Loktanella sp. M215: one gene and its partner. The protein of the gene in region 1 binds, or shares a complex with, the protein of each later gene. Links are inferred from orthologs where the notes say so. Each region holds a gene or a part of one and is shown in the gene's direction. Other genes may lie near its edges.

Region 1 (4,541 bases):
GAGCGCATGCGCAGTGCCTACCGCGCGGCGGGACCCGTGGCCGTCGCAGGGTTCAGACAGGTGCTGGAGGCGATGATGGACGACGAGATGCGGCATCACTACAAGGCCATGGTGGACAAACCCGATGGCCGCTGACGACGCGCACCTGCTGGTTGTCGATGACGACGAGCGCATCCGCACGCTTTTGCGCAAGTTTTTGATGCGGTCCGGCTTTCTGGTGACGACGGCCCGCGACGCGGCACACGCGCGGCGCATTCTGGCAGGGCTGGAATTCGATCTGGTCGTGCTGGACGTGATGATGCCGGGCGAGGACGGGATCAGCTTCTGCCGCGCCCTGCGGCACCAGTCCGGCACGCCCGTTCTGCTGCTGACCGCCCGCGGCGAGACCGAAGACCGGATTGCCGGCCTCGAGGCTGGGGCCGATGATTACCTCGCCAAGCCGTTCGAGCCGAAGGAACTGCTGTTGCGGATCAACGCGATCCTGCGTCGCGCCCCGCAGGCCGAGGCGAAGCCGATCCCGCAGACCGTGCTGCACCTTGGTCCTGTCCGCTACGACATCACCAAGGGAGAGATGCGGCAGGACGAGGCGCTGGTGCGGCTGACCGCGACGGAAAGCCAGTTGATGCGCATCTTTTCCGCCCGCCCCCACGAACCCGTCAGCCGGCTGGAGCTGGTCGAGGAACTCAGCCGGTCCGGCGGGCAGACGCAAGAGCGTGCGGTCGATGTCCAGATCACACGCCTGCGCCGCAAGATCGAAGCGGACCCCAAGCAGCCGCGCTATCTGCAGACGGTGCGCGGGTCGGGTTACATGCTGGCGCCTGACGAGGCGTGACCAGCAAGGCCGAGTGTGGCGCCCCGTGCCAAGGTCGGAGCCTCCGGCGGGAGCTTACTTTGCCAAATGAAGGTGCTTGTCCTTTCGATCGGGTTTCGATTTTGTGGGCGACATGAAAACCGCATTGATTTCTCATCCCGATTGTTTGGATCACGTCACGCCACCGGGGCATCCGGAACAGGTGGCGCGCATGGACGCCGTGCTGGGTGCGTTGCAGGACATGGATCTGCTGCGCGTGCAGGCACCCCATGCGGCCGAGGATGACGTGTTGCGCGTGCATCCGAAGTCGCACCTTGACGCGATCCGCAGGGCCGCGCCGGACAGCGGGTTCGTGTCGCTGGACGCCGATACGCATATGTCGCCGGGCACGCTGTCGGCGGTCTGGCGGGGGGCCGGCGGTGCTGTGCGCGCCGTCGATCTGGTGCTGGGCGGCGACGCGGCCAATGCCTTTGTCGCCATGCGCCCGCCCGGCCATCATGCGGAACGGACCACGGCGATGGGGTTCTGCTTTTTCGGCAATGTCGCCATTGCGGCGAAGCATGCGCTGGATCACCACGGTCTGGCCCGCGTCGCCATCGTCGATTTCGACGTGCACCACGGGAACGGCACGCAGGATCTGGTCGAGGACGATCCCCGTATCCTGTTCTGCTCGACCCACCAGAGCCCGCTTTACCCGGGGACCGGGGCGGCGGATGAAACGGGTGTCGCCGACAATGTCATCAACGTCCCCTTGGACGAAGGCACCAACGGGCGTGGTTTCCGCGTCGCGATGGAGGGGCGGGTGCTGCCGCGCGTCGATGCCTTCAGGCCAGAGCTGATCCTGATTTCCGCAGGATTCGATGCCCACCGCGCCGATCCACTCGCCGGGCTAGCGCTGGTCGAGGCGGATTTTGCGTGGATCACCGAACAGCTTTGTGATCTGGCGGACAAACACTGCGGCGGGCGGGTGGTGTCGTGCCTCGAGGGAGGCTATGACCTGACGGCGCTGGGGGCCTCGGCCGCCGCGCATGTGAACGTGTTGAGGGAGCGCAGCCATGGCAGAGACGCCGGTTGAAAGCATGACATTCGAGGACGCGATCCGCGAGCTGGAGCAAGTCGTGGGCAAGCTGGAACGCGGCGACGTGGCGCTGGACGACAGCATCGCGCTGTACGAGCGCGGTGCCGCGCTGAAGAAGCGCTGCGAGACGAAGCTGAGCGAGGCCGAAGAGAAGGTCGCCAAGATCACGACCGGTCCTGACGGTCAGGCTGCGGGCACGGCACCGCTCGACCCGTGATGTTCACCAATCAGCTGGCGCTGGATGCCACCACGGCGCAGCGGTTGATCGAGATCGCGCTGACGCCGGTCCCCGACCTGCCGTTGCGCGAGGCGATGCTTTACGCCGTGCGCGGTGGCAAGGGGCTGCGCGCGTTTCTGGTTCTGGAAGGCGCGCGTCTGCATGACGTCGGCGACCGGGCGGGCCACGCTGCCGCGGCGATCGAGGCGCTACACGCCTATTCGCTGGTCCACGACGATCTGCCCGCCATGGACGACGACGATCTGCGGCGCGGTCAACCGACGGTGCACCGCAAGTGGGACGAGGCGACGGCGATTCTTGTTGGCGATGCGCTGCAGTCGCTGGCGTTCGAACTGGTCTGCACGCCCGGCTCCGGTGTGACCGACAGTGCGCGGGCGACGCTCGCGCTGACGCTGGCGCAAGCGGCCGGTGCGCAGGGGATGGTGCTGGGACAGGCGCTGGATATCGCGGCCGAAAGCGGCCCGCCGCTGACGCTGGATCAAATTACCACGCTGCAGGCCGGGAAAACGGGTGCGTTGATCACATGGGCCTGCTGTGCGGGTCCCCGGATCGTGCAGGCGGACGAACTGCCGCTGAAAACCTATGGTGATGCGCTGGGGCTGGCGTTCCAGATTGCGGACGACATCCTGGACGTCACCGGGGATGCCACCGCCGTTGGAAAGGCGGTCGGTAAGGATGCGGCGGCCGGCAAGGCGACCTTCGTGTCGCTGCTGGGGCTGGAAGGCGCGCAGCGGCGGGCGGTCGATCTGGTGGACACGGCCTGTGACGCGCTAGATTGCTATGGACGCCACGCCGACACCTTGAAGGATGCCGCGCGTTTCGTGATCGCGCGCGACAAGTGAGGACCTGACATGACCGACCGCCCCAAGACGCCGCTGCTGGACCGCGTGCACCTGCCCGCCGACATGAAGGGCCTGTCGGATGTCCAGTTGCGACGCCTTGCGGACGAGTTGCGGGCCGAGACGATTGCGACTGTCGCCAGCACTGGCGGTCATCTGGGGGCCGGTCTGGGGGTCGTCGAAATCACCGTGGCGCTGCACGCCGTGTTCGACGCGCCGCGCGACAAGATCATCTGGGACGTCAGCCACCAATCCTATCCGCACAAGATCCTGACGGGACGCCGCGACAGTATCCGCACCCTGCGGATGAAGGACGGGTTGTCGGGTTTCACCAAGCGCAGCGAAAGCGCCTATGATCCCTTCGGTGCCGCACATTCAAGCACCTCGATCTCCGCAGCCCTCGGGTTTGCCACGGCCCGCGATCTGGGCGGCGATCCGGGCGACGCGATTGCCGTGATCGGCGACGGCGCATTGTCGGCCGGCATGGCTTACGAGGCGATGAACAATGCCGGCCACCTGAAAAAGCGGTTGATCGTGATCCTGAACGACAACGAGATGTCGATTGCCCCCCCCGTGGGTGCGATGTCATCCTATCTGTCGCGTCTCTATGCCGAGGGTCCGTTTCAGGATCTGAAGGCGGCGGCCAAGGGTGCCGTGTCGTTCCTGCCGCCGCCCTTCCGCGAGGGCGCGAAGCGCGCCAAGGATATCCTCAAGCACATGACCGTCGGCGGCACCCTGTTCGAAGAGCTGGGCTTTTCCTATGTCGGTCCCATCGACGGACACGACATGGATCAGTTGCTGGCGGTGCTTCGCACGGTCAAGGAACGGGCGACCGGCCCGATCCTGATCCACGCCATCACGAAAAAGGGCAAGGGCTTTGCCCCCGCCGAAGGGGCCGCCGACCGGGGCCACGCCCGCGGCAAATTCGACGTCCTGACCGGAGAGCAGCAGAAAGCGAAAAGTAACGCGCCGTCCTATACCAACGTCTTTGCCGATACTTTGATCAATTTGGCATCGAAAGACGACAAGATCGTTGCGGTCACGGCCGCGATGCCCGACGGCACTGGCCTTGATAAGTTCATGGCACGCTACGCCAGCCGCTGCTTTGACGTCGGGATCGCCGAACAGCATGCGGTGACGTTCTGCGCGGGCCTCGCCGCGGGCGGGATGAAACCGTTCTGCGCGCTTTATTCCACTTTTCTGCAGCGCGGTTATGATCAGGTCGTCCACGACGTCGCGATCCAACGCCTGCCGGTCCGCTTCGCGATCGACCGTGCGGGTCTGGTCGGCGCGGACGGTGCCACGCACGCCGGGTCCTTCGACGTCGCCTTTCTGGCGAACCTGCCCGGCATGGTCGTCATGGCCGCGGCGGACGAGGCGGAACTGGTCCGCATGGTCGTCACCGCCGCCGCCCACGACAGCGGCCCCATCGCGTTTCGCTTTCCCCGCGGCGAAGGTGTGGGGGTCGAGATTCCCGTCGATGCGCAGCCACTCGAAATCGGCAAAGGTCGCATGATTCGCGAGGGCAAGCGGGTCGCCATCTTGTCCTTCGGCACCCGCCTGCAAGAGGTCGAG
Region 2 (4,473 bases), 2.4 Mb from region 1 along the record:
CGCACAAGGCGACCGAAGTCGGCATGCGTGCCCTGTCGACGCCCGACGTCGTCAGCCACGCCATGAAGACCCTGCGCGGCAAGGCCAAGGTCAAGAAGGCCATGTGGTCGCGCCGTGCGCAAGAATATGAGCAAAAGATCAACTCAGGTGATCTAATTGCTATTGCAGAAGTCGTACGCGATCTGCATCGTGCGGATGATCAGCGCGAGCAGAGCTATTCGGAGCGTCAGCTTTACGAGGCGGCACTGGAGCGTCTGACCCGCGAGATCGCCGCCGTGGCCGGCAACGACGAGAAGGCCGCTGCGGAAGAGATCGGATCGGTTCTGGTGGGTCGCGCGGCGTAAGCCCGACCTGCCAGGGAGGAGGAGAGGCCGCACTTGGGAGGGTGCGGCCTTTCTTTTTGGCGCAAGCGAATTTTTTGCGAAAAAACAGCCTTCGCGGTCAGGTGAGCGCCCGCCAGCCGATGTCGCGGCGACAAAACCCCTCTGGCCAGTCCACAGCGTCCACCATGGCGTAGGCGCGGGCGTGCGCCTCGGCCAGTGTGGCGCCGCGGGCGGTCAGGCCGAGGACGCGGCCACCGGTGGCGATGATATGGCCATCGGCGTCCTCGGCCGTGCCGGCGTGGAAGGCCATGTTGAAGCTATCCTCCGGCAGGTCAGACAGGCCGCGGATCACGGTCCCCTTTGTATAGGCGCCGGGATAGCCCTGCGCCGCCATCACCACGGTCAGCGCGTGATCGTCGGCCCAGTGGACGCGCTGGTCGGCCAGGCGCCCTTCGGCGCAGGCGTGCAGCAGATCAAGGATCTGACCCCCCAGACGCATCATCAGACCCTGACATTCGGGATCGCCGAATCGGACGTTGAATTCCACAAGGCGCGGCTGGCCGTCCTTGATCATCAGGCCGACGAAAAGGACGCCGGTAAACGGCGTGCCGCGGGCGGCCATGGCGGCCATGGTCGGTTTCACGATCCGGTCGAGGGCGGCCTGTGTCACCGCCTCGGTCATCACGGGCGCGGGCGTATAGGCGCCCATGCCGCCGGTGTTGGGGCCGGTGTCGCCGTCGCCCACGCGCTTGTGGTCCTGTGCGGTGCCGATCGGCAGCACGGTCGTCCCGTCGCAGAGCACGAAGAAGGAGGCTTCCTCGCCATCCATGAATTCCTCGACCACGACCTCGGCCCCGGCGTCGCCGAACTGGCCACCCATCATGTCGTCGATGGCGGCGAGGGCTTCATCAAGCGTCATTGCGACGACGACGCCCTTGCCGGCGGCGAGGCCGTCGGCCTTGATGACGATGGGCGCGCCTTGGGTGCGGACATAGTCGCGGGCATCGTCGGGGTGGGTGAAATGGGCATAGGCGGCGGTGGGGGCGTCGCAGGCGTCGCAGATCGCCTTGGTGAAGGATTTCGACGATTCGAGCCGCGCCGCCGCGGCGGAGGGGCCGAAGACCGACAACCCTGCCGCACGGCAGGCGTCGGCAACACCGGCGGCGAGCGGTGCCTCTGGCCCGATCACCACGAAGTCGATGGCGTTCTGGGCGGCGAAGTCCACCACGGCGGCGCCGTCCATGATGTCGATCTCGGCGCATTCGGCCAGATCCGCGATGCCGGCGTTCCCCGGCGCCACGATCAGGCGGTCGCACTTCGGGTTCTGCTTGATCGCCCAGGCCAGGCTGTGTTCGCGGCCGCCGCTGCCCAGGATCAGGATATTCATCGGGGTCTCTCCGCTTGGCCTTGGTTGGGTTGCGTTCTAAGGTCAGCGCAGACGCATCACAAGGGCAGCCAGATGGACCTTTTCGAACACGCCGAACCTGCGAGCAACGCGCCGGAATTCACCGTCAGTGAAATCGCGGGCGCCGTGAAGAAGGCGATCGAGGGCGAGTTCGGGCATGTGCGGATCAGGGGCGAGGTCGGGCGCGTGACGCGGCCACGGTCCGGGCACCTTTATCTGGATCTGAAGGACGACCGCGCGGTCCTGTCGGGAATCATCTGGAAGGGGCGCGCGGACGCGCTGGCGCAATTGCCCGAGGAGGGGATGGAGGTTATCGCCACCGGGCGGCTGACGACCTTCCCCGGGCAGTCGAAATACCAGATCATCATCGACGACATCGCGCCTGCCGGTGCCGGTGCGCTGATGGCGATGTTGGAAAAGCGCAAAGCCAAGCTGCAGGGCGAGGGGCTGTTCGACACGGCCCACAAGCAGCCGCTGCCGTTCCTGCCAGAGATCATCGGCGTCGTGACCTCGCCCACCGGGGCGGTGATCCGCGACATCCTGCACCGGTTGCGCGACCGGTTTCCGCGCAAGGTGCTGGTCTGGCCTGTCGCCGTGCAGGGGGCGAATTGCGCCAAGGAGGTCGCTGCGGCGATCCGGGGGTTCAACATGATGACGCCCGGCGGCGCGCTGCCGCGGCCCGATCTGCTGATCGTGGCGCGGGGCGGCGGGTCGCTGGAGGATCTTTGGGGCTTCAACGAGGAAATCGTGGCGCGTGCGACGTTCGAGAGCCGGATTCCCCTGATCTCTGCCGTGGGGCACGAGACGGATACGACGCTGATCGACTTCGTCAGCGACCGGCGGGCCCCGACGCCGACGGCGGCGGCCGAGATGGCGGTGCCGGTGCGGATGGACCTGTTCGCTGCGCTGGACAATCAGGGTGCGCGGATCAGCCGGGCAGTGACGCAAGGGTTGGGGCTGCGCCAGCAGCGGGTGCGCGATCTGGCGCGCGCGTTGCCGCAGCCGGAGGCGCTGTTGCAGGGACCGGCGCAGCGGCTGGATTATCTGGGCGAGCGGTTGCCTGCGGCGTTACGCTCCGCTGCAGCGGCGAAGCGGGTGAAGCTGGCGAATGCGGCGCTGCGGCCGGGTGTGCTGCAGCGCGGTGTGGCTGAACAACGGCGCCGGCTGGATGCGCTGGCGGCAAGGCTGGACCCGGCTCTGGTGCGGCGCGTCGGCGATGCCGGTCAGCGGTTGTCGGGCCTGCGTCTGTCGCCGCCGGACCTTTCGCGCCCGCGCGAGCGGCTGGAAGCCCGCGTTCAGCGCCTGATCGACCGGGCGACGCGGGCCCAGGACGCACGCCGCGCCCGGCTGCTGGCGCTGGACCGCCTGCGGGAAACGCTGGGTTACCGCGAGACCCTTCGGCGCGGTTACGCGGTCGTGCGCGCCGATGGCGCGGTGGCGACGCAGACGGCGGATGTGCAGGGGGCGAGCGTGGTCGAGATCGAGTTCGCAGACGGGCGGGTGCAGGTCTAGGACAGCAGGTCAGGACCCGCGCAGACGAGGGGGGTCTGCGCCTCGGTCGCCTCGAACAGGACGGTGCCTTCGGTCGATTGCGCGCGCAAGCCGCGGTCGGTGCGATCGACCGTCCAGCACTTCGGGACCGGGTCGGTCAGGTAGACGAAGCAGATCAGCCCGTCGCGGTCGTACCAGACGCCGGTCTGGCAGACGCCGGGTTCCGACGACCATGTGACGGCGCGGTCGGGGCCGTAGGCTTCGACCCCGAAGGGGGTGCCGTCGGGCTGGGTGAAGGTCAGGGTCTTGCCGCTGACATAGGCGTCGAAATCCGCCGCCGTCATCGGGTCGGCCAATGTCGGTCCGGCGATCAGGCACAGGGCGAGCGCGCGGATCATGCGGATTGCCAGCGGCGCACCCGGCGGTCCATGACGCGGCGCCACAGCGGCGGGAACAGTGCCAGCGCCGCCATGGCGGGCAGGGACCGGGGCAGGGTCGGGCCGTCGTCCTCCAGCCGCAGGGTGGGAAAGGCGCGGGCCGGATGGGCGTGGTGATCGGCGTGGCGCGGCGCGTTCAGCATCATCGCCGCGGTGAACCACTGCGGCGCGTTCCAGCTGTGCCGGGGGCCGACGGGTTCCGGCTTGCCACCTTCGGTCACGCGACGGGTCAGGCCGTAGTGCTGCACGTAGTCCGACAGCAGCAGCTGCACCTGCGCGTAAGCGACAAGGCAGAGGTAGCCCAGCAGCCCGCGCCAGCCGCCCAGCAGCATCGCCAGCGCCAGCATCAGCGCACCCCCCGCCAGATAGACGACGTAAGGGTTGTGCCAGTGCGCGCGGCCCACGCGGTCGAGGCGCGCGGACTCGGCGGCATAGCCAAGGCGGAAGGCGCCGATCCAGGCGCGCGGGGCATAGGCCCAGAAGCCCTGTCCCTGCGGCGCGGTGGCCGGATCCTCTGGCGTGGCGACAAGCCGGTGGTGGATCAGCACGTGGGCCGAGGTGTGGTGCCCGTAAAGCAGCGAGATATAGACCCATTTGCCTAAGCGGTGCAGCGGGCGCGGGCCGCGGTGGATCAGTTCATGCGCGGTGGCATTGCCGACCTGCCCGAACCACAGGCCGGCGGCGATGGTCAGCCCGGCCTTGGCCCAGAGGCCCAGATTGTTGGCCCCCAGCTCGTGCACGATCAGCGCCAGTGTCGCGAAATGTCCAAACGCCAGCAGCACGCAAAGCCCGTCGGCGGCGGGGAATTCCCGGTTCG

What was found.
Region 2: the proteins of GLR48_RS05340 (region 1) and xseA are in contact, whole or in part, in a cryo-EM structure (PDB 8TXR), measured with the Escherichia coli proteins. The link is inferred for Loktanella sp. M215 from one-to-one orthologs.

What each region holds. Positions count from the first base shown.
Region 1 is NZ_WMEA01000001.1:1,106,486-1,111,026, forward strand. What follows is about bases 587-3,486. They hold GLR48_RS05340 (exodeoxyribonuclease VII small subunit), read left to right. Parts: upstream 587-1,866; coding sequence 1,867-2,106; downstream 2,107-3,486. Other genes in these bases: GLR48_RS05330 (response regulator), read left to right, coding at 587-832; GLR48_RS05335 (histone deacetylase family protein), read left to right, coding at 945-1,886; GLR48_RS05345 (polyprenyl synthetase family protein), read left to right, coding at 2,106-2,969; dxs (1-deoxy-D-xylulose-5-phosphate synthase), read left to right, coding at 2,979-3,486. Also shown: GLR48_RS05325 (MarR family winged helix-turn-helix transcriptional regulator), read left to right, coding at 1-135; more of GLR48_RS05330, read left to right, coding at 125-586; more of dxs, read left to right, coding at 3,487-4,541. UniProt on the Escherichia coli protein: Bidirectionally degrades single-stranded DNA into large acid-insoluble oligonucleotides, which are then degraded further into small acid-soluble oligonucleotides.
Region 2 is NZ_WMEA01000001.1:3,486,246-3,490,718, reverse strand. Bases 1,180-4,011 are described here. They hold xseA (exodeoxyribonuclease VII large subunit), read left to right. Parts: upstream 1,180-1,782; coding sequence 1,783-3,240; downstream 3,241-4,011. Other genes in these bases: GLR48_RS17125 (alkane 1-monooxygenase), read right to left, coding at 3,614-4,011; GLR48_RS17130 (hypothetical protein), read right to left, coding at 3,237-3,617; purD (phosphoribosylamine--glycine ligase), read right to left, coding at 1,180-1,710. Also shown: GLR48_RS17145 (CarD family transcriptional regulator), read left to right, coding at 1-344; more of purD, read right to left, coding at 442-1,179; more of GLR48_RS17125, read right to left, coding at 4,012-4,473. UniProt on the Escherichia coli protein: Bidirectionally degrades single-stranded DNA into large acid-insoluble oligonucleotides, which are then degraded further into small acid-soluble oligonucleotides.